2 regions of the Streptomyces sp. NBC_01428 genome follow, and region 2 is predicted to be linked to the other one. Evidence: riboswitches for the same ligand, from Rfam matches in the RefSeq annotation. Region 2 holds a riboswitch; the other holds the start of a gene.
The links. Region 2 has a riboswitch for thiamine pyrophosphate ahead of OG406_RS35600 (purine-cytosine permease family protein). Riboswitches for the same ligand answer to the same signal wherever they lie in the genome.

Region 1: it holds a riboswitch for thiamine pyrophosphate, as region 2 does, so the genes downstream of both, thiO (glycine oxidase ThiO) here and OG406_RS35600 (purine-cytosine permease family protein) in region 2, are expected to answer to the same signal.

The regions. Positions count from the first base shown of each region.
Region 1 covers NZ_CP109499.1:6,654,794-6,662,743, forward strand. The annotation lists gene OG406_RS28775 (thiazole synthase) at 1-150, opposite strand, end outside; gene thiS (sulfur carrier protein ThiS) at 154-354, opposite strand; gene thiO (glycine oxidase ThiO) at 351-1,517, opposite strand; TPP riboswitch at 1,515-1,627, opposite strand; gene OG406_RS28790 (hypothetical protein) at 1,680-2,057, shown strand; gene OG406_RS28795 (NAD(P)/FAD-dependent oxidoreductase) at 2,090-3,322, shown strand; gene OG406_RS28800 (Rv2175c family DNA-binding protein) at 3,400-3,771, shown strand; gene thiE (thiamine phosphate synthase) at 3,868-4,527, shown strand; gene metF (methylenetetrahydrofolate reductase [NAD(P)H]) at 4,696-5,619, shown strand; gene OG406_RS28815 (SCO2102 family sporulation regulator) at 5,675-6,658, shown strand; gene OG406_RS28820 (phytoene desaturase family protein) at 6,723-7,950, opposite strand, start outside.
Region 2 covers NZ_CP109499.1:8,161,949-8,169,898, reverse strand. The annotation lists gene OG406_RS35610 (aldo/keto reductase) at 1-94, opposite strand, end outside; gene OG406_RS35605 (alpha/beta fold hydrolase) at 317-1,138, opposite strand; TPP riboswitch at 1,468-1,562, shown strand; gene OG406_RS35600 (purine-cytosine permease family protein) at 1,554-2,954, shown strand; gene thiD (bifunctional hydroxymethylpyrimidine kinase/phosphomethylpyrimidine kinase) at 3,039-3,836, shown strand; gene gndA (NADP-dependent phosphogluconate dehydrogenase) at 4,206-5,648, shown strand; gene OG406_RS35585 (CPBP family intramembrane glutamic endopeptidase) at 5,947-6,774, shown strand; gene OG406_RS35580 (Rv1733c family protein) at 6,900-7,493, shown strand; gene OG406_RS35575 (phosphoketolase family protein) at 7,636-7,950, opposite strand, start outside.

The sequences.
Region 1 (7,950 bases), 1.5 Mb from region 2:
GTCCACGCGCCGCATCGCGACCGTCGTCAGCTCCGTGCCGGACGCCACGAGGGAGCGCTCCAGGACGTCGAGGCTGGGCGCCCCGCCGGTGCCCATGATCAGCCGGGAGCCGTAGGTCGTGCCCCCGAGGACGAAGGGGTCGTCGGCCATGGTTCAGCCTCCTTGTACGGCGGTGAGGACCTCGACGCGGTCGCCCTCGGCCAGCGCGGTGGACGACCACTGCCCGCGCGGGACGACGGTCTCGTTCAGGGCGGCCGCCACCCCCGACGGTGCCGGCGTGAGCGTCGCGACGAGGGTGTCGAGAGCGGTTCCGGCGGTGATCCGCCGCCGCTCTCCGTTGACGACGATGTTCATGCGGGCTGCTCCGTGAAGGCGGTGGCGGCGAAGCGCCGCGGGCTGAAGGGGCGGGCTTCGTCGGGGAGTTCGCCGGTGGTCAGGACGTGCGCCATGGCGTCACCGGTGACCGGCGTGAGGAGCACCCCGTTGCGGAAGTGCCCGGTGGCCAGCAGCAGCCCGTCCAGCGCGGTCGGGCCGAGCAGCGGCGCGTTGTCGGGGGAGCCGGGGCGCAGTCCCGCGCGGGTCTCGGTGAGCGGCAGCTCGGTGATCCCGGGCACCAGCTCGTGGGCGTCGCGCAGCAGCTCGTACACGCCGCCCGCCGTCACCGTGGTGTCCCAGCCGAGCTCCTCGCTGGTCGCGCCCACGACGAGTTCGCCGTTCTCGCGCGGCACCAGGTACAGGTGGCCGCCGCGCACCACGGCCCGCACGGTGCGGTTCAGGAACGGCGCGTACCGCTGCGGCACGGTCAGCCGCAGCACCTGCCCCTTCACCGGGCGCACCGGCGGCAGGACGTCGTCGGGGACACCGGCCAGCTGCCCGCTGAGACTGCCCCCGGCCAGCACCACCTGGCCGGCGCCGCGTTCGGTGCCGTCCGAGGTGACCACTCCGGCGGCCCGGTCACGGACGACCGTCAGACGTTCCGCCCAGGTCCGGTGGATGCTCACCCCGGCCCGCTCGCAGGCCGTGAGCAGGGCCGCCGCGAGGCGTCGCGGGTCGATCTGGTGGTCGCCGTCGACCCGCAGGCCGCCGCGCACCCCGGGGGCGAGCATCGGTTCGAGGCGACGGCACTCCCGGCCGGTCAGCCACTCCGAGTCGAGCCCCGAACGGCTCTGCAGCGCGTGCAGTTCCCGCAGGTGGGCGCGGTCGTCGGCGTCCAGCGCGACGGCCAGCGTGCCGCACCGGCGATAGCCCAGGTCCTGGCCGGTCGCCTCGGTGAGTTCGGCGGCGAAGTCCGGATAGCGGCGCGCGGAGGCGAGGTTGAGGCCGAGCAGGGTCTCCTCGCCGTAGTGCAGCTCGGTGACGGCCGCGAGCATCCCCGCCGCGACCTGAGCGGCCCCGCCACCCGGCTCGGGGTCGACGAGCGCGGTGGTGAACCCGCGCTGCGCGGCCCGCCAGGCCGTGACCAGACCGATGATCCCGCCCCCGATGACGAGGACGTCGGACGAACGTGCAGGCGACATGGGCGTCCAGCCCCTCCCTTCGCCGGCATGACCCGGATCAGGTTCGTACGGTCGGAGGCCGCCCAGCCTCCCTCTCAGCCCGTTGCGTACGGGCTCCCGCGAGTGCTTTACGGTGGCCACCCTAGCCCGCCCTCCCCCGACTCGGTAAGGGAGCCTCCGCCCATGGCACGCTCGCTCGACGGCCTCGTCCTCGCCCCGGTCGCCGACCAGGCACCGGGCCAGGTGGGCACCCGCACCCGCTTCGCCTACCGGGAGCAGGACGGCACGGTCTGGGCCGACTACACGGGCGGCGACGTCGTCCGCGGACACCTCGTCGGGACCCGCGAGGGCGACCGCCTCGACTTCCGCTACGTCCAGCTCAAGACCGACGGCACCACCTCGTCCGGGCACTGCGTGTCGCTGGTGACCGAACTGTCCGACGGCCGGGTGCGGCTGGTGGAGACCTGGGCCTGGGAGTCGCAGGCCGGGTCGGGCACCAGCGTCGTCGAAGAGGTCCCGGAGACGGCCGCTGTGCAGCAGATCACCGAGCACGTCCGCTGACTGACGAATTGTCAGGTGTCTATGGTGATCAGGTGAGCGAGCAGACGCAGGCGAAGGCGCAGGGGTCCCCCGCACGGCGGGTCGTCGTGGTGGGCGCGGGCATGGCCGGGGTGCAGACGGCGGTCGCCCTGCGCGAACAGGGCTTCACGGGAACCGTCACGCTGATCGGCGCGGAGCCCCATCAGCCGTACGACCGGCCACCGCTGTCCAAGGCCGTCCTGCTCGGCAAGGCCGAGGGCTCCGCCTTCGACGTCGACTTCGAGGCCCTCGACATCGACCTGCGGCTCGGCCTGGAGGCCCTCGGCGTGCGCGCCGGGGACCATGAACTCGACACGGCCGGCGGACCCGTCCCGTACGACGTCCTGGTCGTCGCCACCGGCGCCGAACCGATCCGGCTTCCCGGCGCCGAGGGCGTGCCGGGGGTGCATCTGCTGCGCACGCTGGACGACGCCGACCGGCTGCGGCCGGTCCTGCTCCAGCAGCACGACATCGTGGTCGTCGGCGCCGGCTGGATCGGCGCCGAGTTCGCCACCGCCGCCCGCGAGGCCGGCTGCGCGGTCACGGTCGTCGAGGCCGCCGACCGGCCGCTCGCCGCCGCGCTGCCCGCCGAGGTGGCCGCGCCGATGGCCGCCTGGTACGCGGACAGCGGCGCCACGCTGCGCACGCACACGCGCGTGGAGCGCGTCGAGCCCGGCGCCGTGGTCCTGGACGACGGTTCCCGGGTGCCGGCCGGCGCCGTGGTCGTCGGCATCGGGGCGCGGCCCGCGACCGGGTGGATCGCCGCCTCCGGCATCACGCTCGGCGCCGACCGGGAGATCCTCGCCGACGACCACCTGCGCACCTCGCTGCCGGACGTCTACGCCGTCGGGGACTGCGCCTCCTTCCCGTCGGGGCGCTACGAGGACCGCCTCCTCGTCCACCACTGGGACAACGCGCTCCAGGGACCCCGAACCGTCGCCGCGAACATCGTCGGCGAGACGCCCGCCGCCTACGACCCGGTGCCGTACTTCTGGTCCGAGCAGTTCGGCCGCTTCGTGCAGTACGTCGGCCACCACACCCCCGACGACACCCTGGTGTGGCGCGGCGACCCCTCGGGCACCGCCTGGTCGGTGTGCTGGCTCCGCGAGACACGCCTGGTCGCCCTCCTGGCGGTGGGCCGCCCGAGGGATCTCGCGCAGGGCCGCCGGCTCATCGAGGCGGGCGCCCGCATGGATCCGCTGCTGCTCGCGGACCCGTCGAGGCCGCTGAAGACCGCCACGGTCTAGGGCCGGGACACGGGCCGTCGCCCCAGGTCGGACGCCCTCGGCTTCCGACTGTCGGTCCGGGATGGCAGGCTTGTCCCGTGACCGAGATTGACGCAAAGATCGATGCTCTCGTCCCCGCCTGGCTCACCCTCCCCGACATCGCCGAACAGTTCGGCGTCGAGGTGACCCGCGTCCGGCAGCTGGTCAAGGACGGCCAGCTGATCGCCGTACGCCGTGGTGAGAACCGCGCGCTGCACGTCCCCGCCGCCTTCATCGACGTGGACGAGCAGAAGGTCGTCAAGGGCCTGTCCGGCACCCTGACGCTCCTGAGGGACGACGGCTTCTCCGACGAAGAGGCCCTCGAATGGCTCTTCACCCCCGACGCGACCCTGCCCGGTACCCCCGCGCAGGCTCTGAGCGAGAATCGCGGCACGGAGGTGAAGCGCCGCGCCCAGGCGCTCGCCGTCTGACCTGAAACGAGACAGTCCGGCGCGGGGAGAGCGCGGCGGCCCGGGACGAACCCGGCCGTCATGCCTCCCCGCGCACCGACCCCGGGGGATCCACGCATGCCCGCAGCAGCCGCCACTTCCGCCCGCGCCCGGCTCGCCGACGCCCGCGTCTACCTCTGCACCGACGCCCGCAGGCGCCAGGGAGACCTCGCCGACTTCCTCGACACGGTCCTCGCGAGCGGGGTCGACATCGTGCAGCTGCGCGACAAGGGCATGGAGGCCGCGGAGGAGCTGGAGCACCTCCGGATCCTCGCGGACGCGTGCGCCCGCCACGGCAAGCTCCTCGCGGTCAACGACCGGGCCGACGTGGCACACGCCGTCGGCGCCGACGTGCTGCACCTGGGCCAGGGCGACCTGCCGGTCCCCGCGGCCCGCGCCATCCTCGGCGACGAGGTGCTGATCGGCCGCTCCACGCACTCCGGCGCGGAGGCCGAGGCCGCCGCCGTCCAGGACGGCGTGGACTACTTCTGCACCGGCCCCTGCTGGCCCACCCCCACCAAGCCCGGCCGGCACGCACCCGGCCTCGACCTGGTCCGGCACACCGCCGCCCTCGGCACCGACCGCCCCTGGTTCGCGATCGGCGGCATCGACCTCGGCCGCCTCGACGAGGTGCTCGAAGCGGGCGCCCGCCGCGTCGTCGTCGTCCGTGCGATCACCGAGGCGGACGACCCGGGCGCCGCGGCGTCCGAGTTCGCGAAGCGGCTGCGCCAGGCATGACCCCGAGGGGCGGAGCCCCAGCGGCCCCGGGGTCGTCGCGGCCGGGAACGGACGCCCCCGCAGGCCGAGACCAGCCCCCTTGTCCGAGGGGTGGACAAGAAACCGGCAGATGGGACAAATGGCAGCGGTTCGGTTGGGGGAGAGGCACCCTCTGACTAACCTGCGAGTATGGCCCTCGGATCTGCTTCCACCAGGACTGATCGCGCACGCACCGTGCGCGACATGCTCGCGACCGGCAAACAGACATGCTCGTTCGAGTTCTCCGCGCCCAAGACCCCGAAGGGTGAGCGGAACCTGTGGAACGCCCTGCGACGGGTCGAGGCCGTGGCGCCCGACTTCGTCTCGGTGACCTACGGGGCAGGCGGCTCCACCCGGGCCGGCACGGTCAAGGAGACCGAGCAGATCGTGCTCGACACGACGCTCACCCCGGTCGCCCACCTGACCGCCGTCAACCACTCGGTCGCGGAACTGCGCAACATCATCGGGCAGTACGCGGACGCGGGCATCCGCAACATGCTGGCCGTGCGCGGCGACCCGCCGGGCGACCCCATGGGCGACTGGGTGCCGCACCCCAAAGGCCTGACCTACGCCGCCGAACTGGTGCGCCTCATCAAGGAGTCGGGCGATTTCTGCGTCGGGGTGGCGGCCTTCCCCGAGATGCACCCGCGCTCCACGGAATGGGACCTGGACGTCTCCCACTTCGTCGACAAGTGCCGCGCCGGCGCCGACTACGCGATCACCCAGATGTTCTTCCAGCCCGAGTCCTACCTGCGGCTGCGCGACCGCGTGGCCGAGGCCGGCTGCGACACCCCGGTCATCCCCGAGATCATGCCGGTGACGAGCGTGCGGATGCTGGAGCGGCTGCCGCAGCTCTCGAACGCCTCGCTCCCGGACGCCCTGAAAGAGCGCATCCTCACAGTCAAAGACGATCCGGCGGCTGTACGCTCCATTGGCATCGAGTTCGCGACGGAGTTCTGTGCGAGGCTGTTGGCCGAGGGAGTCCCCGGACTGCACTTCATCACGCTGAACAACTCCACGGCGACGCTGGAAATCTACGAGAATCTGGGCCTGCACCACCCACAGCAGGCCTAGACCGGTCGCACCCGCGTACGACAGACTGCGTGCGGCCACTGGGAGAGGGGCGTACATGGGCTTGACGGTCCTCTATCTTGCATTCGGCATCGTCGCGCTGTGGCTGCTCGGCGAGGTGCTGTTGCAGTACAAGGCGCGCCTGCGGTTCCGGCTGCTCGCCTTCGTCGGCTTCCTCGGTGTCGTCCTCGGCGTCCTGATGCACTCCGTCGTGGTCATCGGTCTGGGCGCGATCGCGTTCACCGTCGGCCAGACGTACGTGACGCTCTCCTTCCGCAAGGGCTTTGCCCAGGGCTGGGCCATCAACGGCCGCTCCGCGCAGGAGAAGCCCGCCAAGCCCAGCAAGCGTCGCCGCGGCGAGCCGGACCTCGCGGACCCGCCGCCGGAGGTCTCCGACCTCGAATCGACCGGTGGGCGGTCCTACGCCCACGAGGACCCGTACCCCGGCGAGGACGACGTCTTCACGCCCGCCCAGTCCGACCGGTTCATGCCCCCGGGTGCCGAGCCCACGGCCGCCGAGTCCACCGCGGTCTACGAGCCGCAGCCCCTGCCCGAGGACACCGGCTCCTACGGCGTCTACGACGCCAACGCCTACGCGGCCGCCGCCGACCAGTCCTACACCGGTGCCTCCCAGGACCAGCAGGCGTACGCGCCGACGGCCCAGTCCCAGGACCAGCAGGCCTACGCGTACGACGGCTACACCGGCTACGACCAGCAGCAGTACGGCTACGACAACGGCCAGCAGCAGTACGCCGCCTACTCCGACCCGTACATCGGCACGCAGACGTACTCCGGCGCCTCGTACGACACCACGGGCTACGGCGACCAGCAGCAGTACCCGCAGCAGGGCTACGGCCAGGACCAGTACGGCAACGGCACGTACGGCGGTGAGACCCCGGCCGGTGGTGTCTGGGTGCCGCAGCAGCGCAACACCGACGAGTCCTACGGCGGCGAACTCCCGCCCGAGCAGCAGCAGTACCCCTACCAGGGCAACGGCGGCGGCAACGGCAACACCGGGTACGACGAGCAGTACCGGTACTGACCGGCGCACCGCGCGCGAAGGCCCGTACGGACGCCGGCCCCGACCGGGGTCCCGGCGGCTCCGGTCACTGCGAGCCCTGGAAGTCCGGTCCCTCCACGATCAGTCCCGCCACCAGGGCGCCCGACATGCCCGCGTGCGGCAGACCGCCGCCGGGATGTGCCCACCCCCCTGCCGTGAACAGCCCCGGCAGCCGCGTGCTGTTCGACGGGTGCAGGAGCAGCCCGTCCGCCGCGGCGAGGGCCGGGGCGGGAACCGCGCCCCCCGTGGCACCGGTCGCCCGGGCCACATCGGCGGGTGTCCGGACCTCGTGCCACAACAGCCGGTCCCGCAGGCCCGGCAGGGCCCGCCCGGCGGTGTCGAGAACCCGCTCCACGTCCGCCTCGCGGACCGGAGCGCCCGAGGCCACCGTGACGGTCAGCGTGACCGCCTCGTGGCCGCTGTCGGGCACCAGCGCCGGATCGTCGGGCCGCGAGACCACGACGGTCGGCGCCACCGGGGGACCCGGGCGCTCGCCGAAGATCGCCTCCAACTCCCCGTCCCTGTCGGCCGTGTGGACCACCGTCCGGTGCGCCGTTCCCTCGGGACGACCGCCGCGCAGCGCCAGCAGGACGGTCAGCCGGCTCGCACCCCCGGATCGCGCCGGCACGTCGTCGCCGTTCCGGATCACCGTGCCGTGCAGCAGACCTTCGAGGACCCCGGGGGCCACACCGGCGACCACGAAGTCCGCCTCCTCGAACGTGCCCGTGCCCGGGCCGGAAGCACCGGCGCCGTCCGGGGACACCTCCACGCCGACGGCCCGGCCGTCCTTCTCGACGATCCGCCCGACCGGTGTCCCGAACCGGAACTCGACCCTGCGGGCCACGCACCGCTCGTACACCGCGCGCGCCAACTCCCGGACACCGCCGCGCACATACCAGGTGCCGAAGGCGTGCTCCATGTACGGCAGCACCGCGGCGCTCGCGGGCGTGACGCGCGGGTCGAGCCCGTACGCCAGGGCGTGGCTCTCCAGGAGGGCCGCCAGACGGGCGTCGCGCAGCTCCCAGGCGGCGACCTCGGCGAGCGTGCCGGCCCGGCGGGTGCGCAGCAGCTTCTTGTGCGGCACCGACGGATACGGGTCGCGCTCGGCCAGCACCGGCCAATTGGGCCACAGGGGCTCCTCCAGGAGCGGTCTGCGCGCGCGGTCCCACGCCTCGCGGGCCCGCACCAGGAAGTCGCCCCACCGCGCGCCGACGCCCGCGCCGAGCGCTTCGTCCAGCGCCGAGAGCACCCCCGCGCGCGATGCGTTCGGGAGG
Region 2 (7,950 bases):
TCAGTCGCATCGCGCCGAAGCCGATGCGGTGGACGGTGAGGTCGCCCAGTGTCCAGGTGCCCGCGGCGGACGCGGTGATCGTTTCTGCGGTCATCGCGGCAGTCTCGCACACGCCCTGGAGGGGCCCGTTCGGGAAGGGTTCACTGCTCAGGGCACACACGGCGGGGGCGGGCCGGTGCGGCTCCGGCCGACTCGGGCGGTGCCCGCCGGCGCCCGTACCCGCACGCACGCCCGGGACAGCGACGCCCCCGAAGTGGCCTCCGGTGGGCGCGAGTTCGGGTGACCCGGGTGACCCGGGTTCAGATGGTACCGGGCCTCAGGTGGTACCGGGGCGGGTGATTCGTGCGGCGAAGCCCGCGATGTCGGCGACCACGCGTTCCGGCTGTTCCCAGTGGACGGCGTGGCCCGTGTTCTCGTACGGGAGGAACTCGGCTCCGTGGACGGCGTCCAGGATGATCCGCTGGTCGTCGCGGGTCAGGAAGCGGTCCTGTTCGCCCCAGATGACGAGGGTGGGCACCAGGATGCCCGCGAGGGTCGCGCCGAGATCGGCGTCGAGGAGACCGCGCCCGGTCTCCTGCCAGACGTGGGCCGGGAGCTTGAGGCCCTCCTCGATCATCGTCTCGACGAATCCGCGGGCGAGCGGTGCCGCGGTCGCGCCGGTGACGAACTCCTCGACGAACGCGCGGGGCACGGGGTCCGCGAGCCCGTCCAGACTCTTGCGCCACGCGTCGGCCGCGGGGTGGTCCGCGAGGGTCCCGGGGACACCGAGCAGGACGAGTCCGGCGATACGGTCGGGATGGCTGCCGGCGACGATCCGCGCGGGTATGCCGCCGGTGGACGCCGCCACGAGTACGGCGCGCGGGATGTCGGCGGCGTCGAGGAAGGCCACCAGGTCGGCCGCGAAGTCGTCGGGAGTGTAGCCGTCGGCCGGGCGGCCGGCGTCGCCGTGGCCCCGCTGCGTGGGCGCGTACCCGTGCAAGGACGGCGGCAGCCGCCGCAGGAGGGGCTCGAAGGACCACCAGGAGTCGCCGAGACCGTGCACGAAGACGACGGGCGTACCGCTGGGGTACCCGGCTTCGGCGTACGGAAGGGTCAGTCCCTCGTTCACCTGCGCGGACTTCAGGGAGATCACGGTCACGGCGCGCTGCCTCCTTCCGCCCGGCCACCCGGGTCCGGGAACCCGGGAACGGAGAGCGGGCGGCGATCACCTCCGACAGTACCGACGGGAGGCGCCCGGCGCGCTGCGGGTGGCCCGACCGGGGGCCGGAGGAGCGGCGGGCGCGGGCACGGGCGGTTCCCGCGCCGCCCGGCCGTCGCGCGCGAGCGGGGCATCCGTCGGCCGGTCGCCCGGTGCTGTCCGCGCTGTCCGGGCTGTCGGGGTTGTCGGAGCTGTCGGGAACGGCGCCGGGGGAAGGAGCGCAGGTCCGCCATACACAGGAGCGCGGGGATGGGGTTAGTGTGTCCGTCGTACCGGACACGGGGTGCCCCGTCCGAGGGCTGAGATCACACCCGTCGAACCTGAACCAGTTCGTACTGGCGGAGGGATGTCTTTCATGCCATTGGCGCATGTTTCCGGCGGGCTGCCCGCCGACAGCCGGCCGGCCGTCTTCGACGGGTCGATGCCCGCGGCCCCCGGCGACCTGCGGGTGGAGGGACACGGCATCGAGCCGGTCCCCGAGAGCAACCGGTACGGCGGGCCCTGGCGCCTGTTCACCGTGTGGTTCGCCCCCAACCTGACGATGACGGGCGTGTTCACCGGCACCATCGGCATCGCGCTCGGTCTGGACTTCCGCACCGCCCTCGCGGCCGTCGTCCTCGGGACCGTGGTCGGGGCGCTGCCCACCGCCTACCTGAGCACCTGGGGCGGTCTCACCGGAACCGGTCAACTCCCGCTCGCACGGCTCGCGTTCGGCCGGGCGGTGGTGCTCCCCGGGCTGCTCCAGTGGCTGTCCTCGGTGGCCTGGGACGCGCTGATCGGGCTGTTCGGCGGGGACGCGCTGGCACGGTTGTGCGGCTGGCCGTTCTGGGTCGGCGTGCTCGTGATGATGGCGGCGCAGGGGGCTCTCGGTGTCCTCGGCTACGAGGCCATCCACCGCCTGCAGATCGTCATGACGTTCGTCCTCGCGGTCGCGTTCGCCGTGATCGCGTGGCGGATGCTGGACGGGGTCCATCCCGCCGCGACCGGCTCCGCGACCGGCGCGGACCACATGGGGGCGTTCGTGCTCACCAGCACCATCGCGCTCAGCCTGTCGCTGTCCTGGGCCCCGTACGCCAGTGACTTCAGCCGTTATCTGCCGCGCACCACCTCCCGGCCGCGGATGTTCTGGTGCACTCTGCTCGGACTCGTCGTGTCCTTCGTCGCCGTGCAGGCCCTCGGTCTGTGGGGCGCGTCCGTGCTGACCGACCAGACGGCCGCGGGTGTCGAGGAGTTGCTGGGCGGCGGGGTGGCGGGCGCGTTCGGGCTGCTCGCCGTCGCGCTGGCGGCGGTGTGCAGCAACGCGATGAACGACTACAGCGGTTCACTCGCCCTGCAGACCCTGGGGGTACGGATCCCGCGGCCGGTGGCGGCCGCGCTGGCAGCGGCGCTCGGGTTCCCGCTCGTGCTGTGGATGCACGCGGCGGACACCACCGCCCGCTTCCAGAACGTCCTGCTGTTCGTGGGCTACTGGATCCCCGGGTTCGTCGCGATCGTCGTCGTCGACTGGATCGCCCGGGCACGCGAGCGTGCCGGTGCCCCCGTCGACCTCGCCGTCGAGACCGCCCGCCGGTTCCCCGCGTGGCCGTCCCTGCTGGCCTTCGTCGCCGCGTTCGGCGCGGCCGTTCCGTTCATGGACACCGGCCTGTACGTGGGTCCGGTGGCCGACGCGCTGCACGGCGCCGACCTCTCCTACTACGTGGCCTTCCTCGTCGCCCTCGCCCTCTACACACCCCTGCGACTGCGCCGCCGCGCCTAGGGCGTGTCCAGAGGACCTCGGGCCGTCGAACCGGGTGTCCCGCAGGTCGTAGCGCTCCTTGCCGTACCCCGAGAGGAACCTCGTATGACCACGCCGCCCCGCGTTCTGACGATCGCCGGATCCGACTCCGGTGGAGGCGCCGGAATCCAGGCCGACCTGAAGACGATGCTGGCGCTCGGCGCCCACGGGATGAGTGTGCTCACGGCGGTGACCGCGCAGAACTCCGTCGGTGTGCAGGGGGCTTGGGAGTTGTCCGAGGACGCGGTGCGCGCCCAGTACCGCAGCGTCGTCGACGACATCGGCGTGCAGGCCGTCAAGACGGGCATGCTGTCGTCGCCCGGCCTCGTCACGACGGTGGCCGAACTCCTGGCGGACGTGGGAGTGCCGGTCGTCGTCGACCCGGTGAGTGTCTCCAAGCACGGGCACCGGCTGCTGGCCGACGACGCGCTCGACGCCGTACGGAACCGGCTGTTGCCGCGCGCGACGGTGGCCACCCCGAACCTCGACGAGGTGGCCCAGCTCACCGGTCTGAAGGTGACGGACGAGGAGGGTATGCGGCGGGCCGCCGACCGCCTCCTCGCGTACGGCCCGCGCTGGGTGCTGGTGAAGGGCGGTCATCTGCCGGGGGAGGCCGTCGACCTGCTCACCGACGGGACGGCGGAGCACTGGCTGCACGCGCCCCGCCACGACAACCGGCATACGCACGGCACCGGTTGCACCCTCGCGTCGGCCGTCGCGGTCGGCCTGGCCGAGGGTCTGGCGGTTCCGGACGCCGTGCGGCGGGCCAAGGACTACGTGACCGCGGCGATCGAGGCGGGATTCCCGCTCGGGTCGGGCATCGGACCGGTGGACCACGGATGGGCGCTGCGCGGGGACGCGTGACGGGCGTCCTCCGCGCGTGAGGCTCGCCGACCGGCCGCCGGTACCGGTCCTGACCCGGCCGGACGGCAGCGGCTCCGACGTGACGTGCGCCCCGGGCCGACGGTGAACACCCGCGTGCCTGGCGCGTGTTGGGCGCCCGTCGGGGGCGCTCGAACCCGGTCTCTTCCCCGCGCAGGGAGTGAGCCGGGCTCCCCCGCGCGCGACGGGTCGTCGGGCCGCACCCCCGTACCGGACTCTCGGCGTCCTGTACCGGCCGGGCCCCGCGGTGAACATCACGGCCCCCGCCGTGCGTACTGATCGGCACAGCGACAGTCGTCTGCTCGCCCGTCAGGTACGCGGGGACGCAGATCCGGATCCAAGGAGCACACCATGAAGGCGACCGCGCAGATCGGCGTCACAGGGCTCGCCGTGATGGGCCGCAACCTGGCCCGCAACTTCGCCCGGAACGGCTACACCGTCGCCGTCCACAACCGCACGCCCGCCCGGACCAAGGCGTTGATCGAGGAGTTCGGGCACGAGGGGGCCTTCGTGCCCGCCGAGTCGGCCGAGGAGTTCGTCGCGGCGCTGGAACGCCCCCGCCGCCTGATGATCATGGTGCAGGCGGGTGCGGCCACCGACGCCGTCATCGACGAGTTCGCGCCGCTCCTCGAGGACGGCGACATGATCATCGACGGCGGCAACGCGCACTTCACCGACACCCGTCGCCGTGAGCAGTCGCTGCGCGAGCGCGGCATCCACTTCGTCGGCGCCGGGGTGTCCGGCGGCGAGGAGGGTGCCCTGCACGGGCCGAGCATCATGCCCGGCGGTTCACCGGAGTCGTACGCCTCGCTCGGCCCGATGTTCGAGACGATCAGCGCCAAGGTGGACGGTGAACCCTGTGCCACCCACATCGGCACGGACGGTGCCGGCCACTTCGTGAAGATGGTCCACAACGGTATCGAGTACGCCGACATGCAGCTGATCGGCGAGGCCTACGACCTGCTCCGCCGGGTGGGCGGTTACACGCCGGCGCAGATCGCGGAGATCTTCCGGCGCTGGAACAGGGGCCGCCTCGACTCGTACCTGATCGAGATCACCGCCGAGGTCCTCGCGCACAAGGACGCCGCCACCGGGGAGCCGTTCGTGGACGTCGTGGTCGACGCCGCGGGGCAGAAGGGCACCGGCCGCTGGACGGTGCAGACCGCCCTGGACCTCGGCTCGCCGGTCACCGCCATCGCCCAGGCGACCTTCGCGCGGGCCGCCTCCAGCCAGGCCGGGCTGCGCGCCGCCTACCGCGACCTGCCCGGCGGCACCCACTGGGACCTGTCGGCGACGGAGGCGGAGCGGTTCACCAGCCAGGTCGAACACGCCCTGTACGCCTCGAAGTTGATCGCCTACGACCAGGGCTGGAAGATGATCCTGGACGCCGCCGCGGAGTACGGCTGGGACATCGACCTCGGTGAGGTGGCGAAGATCTGGCGCGGCGGATGCATCGTCCGGGCCGCGTTCCTCGACCGGATCCGGGCCGCCTACGCCGTCGATCCGGGCCTGGTCAGCCTGCTCTCGGACGCGGGTTTCGCCACCGAGATCAAGGACGCGCAGGTGCCGTGGCGCGAGGTCGTCGCCACGGCCACCCGCAGGGGCGTCCCGGTGCCCGCCTTCTCCGCCGCCCTGTCGTACTACGACACCCTGCGCGCCGACCGGCTGCCCGCCGCGCTCACCCAGGGCCAGCGCGACTTCTTCGGCGCCCACACCTACCGGCGCACCGACCGCGAGGGCAGCTTCCACACACTGTGGGGGGAGAGCTCGCGGGGAGAGACCGAGGTGCTCTGAACCCGGCCGCCGACGTGCCGGTACGCAGTCGGCCGGACCCCTTCACCGGGGCGTCCGGCCGGCTGCGCCGTGCGCGTCCCGGCGCCAGTTCGCGCGCCGCCCCTCCCGCGACCACGGGCTCGGGCGGCGGACTCGGACTCGGGCGGCGAGGCACTCGTACGGTGCCCCGGGCCCTCGGCCGCGGGCGGTCCGCGAGGACGGAGCGGCGGCCCCGTGAGAACGTGACCGGTGAAGACGGCGACCCCGCACCGTGTCCGGCGGGACGAGGATCACCGTCTCCGGGCGAGAGGGCGACATCGTGAGCGACAAGGTCGAGACGACACCGCGGGACCACCCCGGCCGGGATCTGTCCTGGCCGTGGTTCCTGGTCGTGGTGATCGTCTACGCGGGCGTCATCCAAGGCCTGGGGCAGCTCGTCGGCGTGGACACCAGCGGCTCCGACAGCCAGTTCCCCACCGCCGAGTCCATCGTCCGCAACGCGCTGATCCCCATCGGGGCGTCGATCGTCTTCGCCGCCGGCGTCGTCACCTGGCTGGGCTGGTGGCGCGAGGTCCTCCACTACCGTGTGCCGGTGCGGCGCTGGGTGCGCTGGGTGCCGATCTCCATGATCGCCGTCGCGCTGATCGGTGTGAACTACGCGCACCTCGCCGACCAGAGCGCCTCCCTCGTGGTCTGCCTGCTGGTGCTCGGCGTGTTCGTCGGCGTCGGCGAGGAGCTCATGTTCCGTGGCATCGGCGTCCACGTCTTCAGCCGCGCCGGATTCTCCGAGGGCAAGATCGCCCTCTACTCGTCGGTCGTCTTCGGCCTGGTGCACATCAGCAACGCCTTCGGCGAAGGAGCACAGGCCCTCGTGCAGGCTCTCGTCGTCTCCACGTCGGGCTACTTCTTCTACCTGTGCCTGCGCGTCCGCGGCACCCTGCTGCTGCCCATGCTCGTGCACGGCCTGTGGGACACCAGCCTGATCTCGAACCTGGTGGGCGACAGCCCTCAGGCGTCCCTGGGCATGGTCCTCGTCATCGTCCTCCAGGTCGTCCTGATCGTCGTCCTGGCCGTCAGGCGCCGGAGCGTCGAGCCCGCGTCCGGGAACCCCGTGCCGCCCGCCGAGACGCCCGCAACCGGGGCCTGACCGGGCCCGATGCCGCCGCGCCCGGCCGCCCGGTCCGCCTTCGCGGGCCGGGCGTCCCCCGTCCCCGCTCGCGCCCGCACCGATCCGCTTGCACTGTTGGGGGTGTAGCTAGGAGGTGCGGTGCCATGCGCGGAGCACAGGGAGCACAGGGTGCAAGGCAGTGGTGCTGGCGCTGGCGGAGGAATCCGTTGCGGCGCCGGGACGACCTCGTCGAGGCGTGGATCGTGCTGATCGTCTGGACGGTGATCGTGCTGGGTGGCGCGCTGGCCGGCCTGATGACGGCCCGCGCCGCCGGCGAGTCCTTCGACCGCCTGCGCAACGACCGGCATCCCGTCCCGGCCGTGCTGGTGGACAGCACCGGCTCGAACGTGGCGTCCGGTGAGGGCTCGGGCTACGAACAGGTCCGGGCCGGGGTCCGGTGGACCGCTCCCGACGGCACGCCCCGGACCGGCCGTGCCCTGGTGGACGCCGGGCACAAAGCCGGCTCGAACGTCGTGATCTGGATGAACGGCAAGGGACAGCTCACCGGTGCCCCGCCCACCACCAGCGCCGCGGCCACCGAGGCGGGCCTGCTGGGCGCGGGCGCGGCGGTGGCGCTCGGCGGCGTGGCGCTCGCCGCCGGCGGATTCGCCCGCTGGCGGCTCGACCAGCGGCGCTACGACCGGTGGGCACGCGAGTGGGAGCGGCTCGGGCCGCAGTGGGGACACAAGACACCGTGACGGATGTCCGGCCGCACCCCACCGCCGACCCTCTCCCCTCCCCCACCTCCTGCATCTCCTGAGCTGCGCGCGCCTGCCGCCTCTCCGCTCCGGCCGGCCCCCTGGCCGCGTTCCGAGGTTCCGCTCGTTCCGCTGCTTCCGCTCAGCCGCTCCAGGTCCAGTCCGCGACCTCGGGCAGGTCGGTGCCGTGCTCACGGATCCAGACGTGGTGGCGGGAGCGGGCGTCCTCCATCCGCTGGCGCACGGTGGCGGCGCGGACCCCGAGACCGGGCACACGGTCGATGACGTCCATGACGAGCCGGTAGCGGTCCAGGTCGTTGCGCACGACCATGTCGAACGGCGTCGTCGTGGTGCCCATCTCCTTGTAGCCGCGCACATGAAGGTTCGCGTGGCCGCTGCGCCGGTAGGCGAGACGGTGGATGAGCCAGGGATAGCCGTGGTACGCGAAGATCACCGG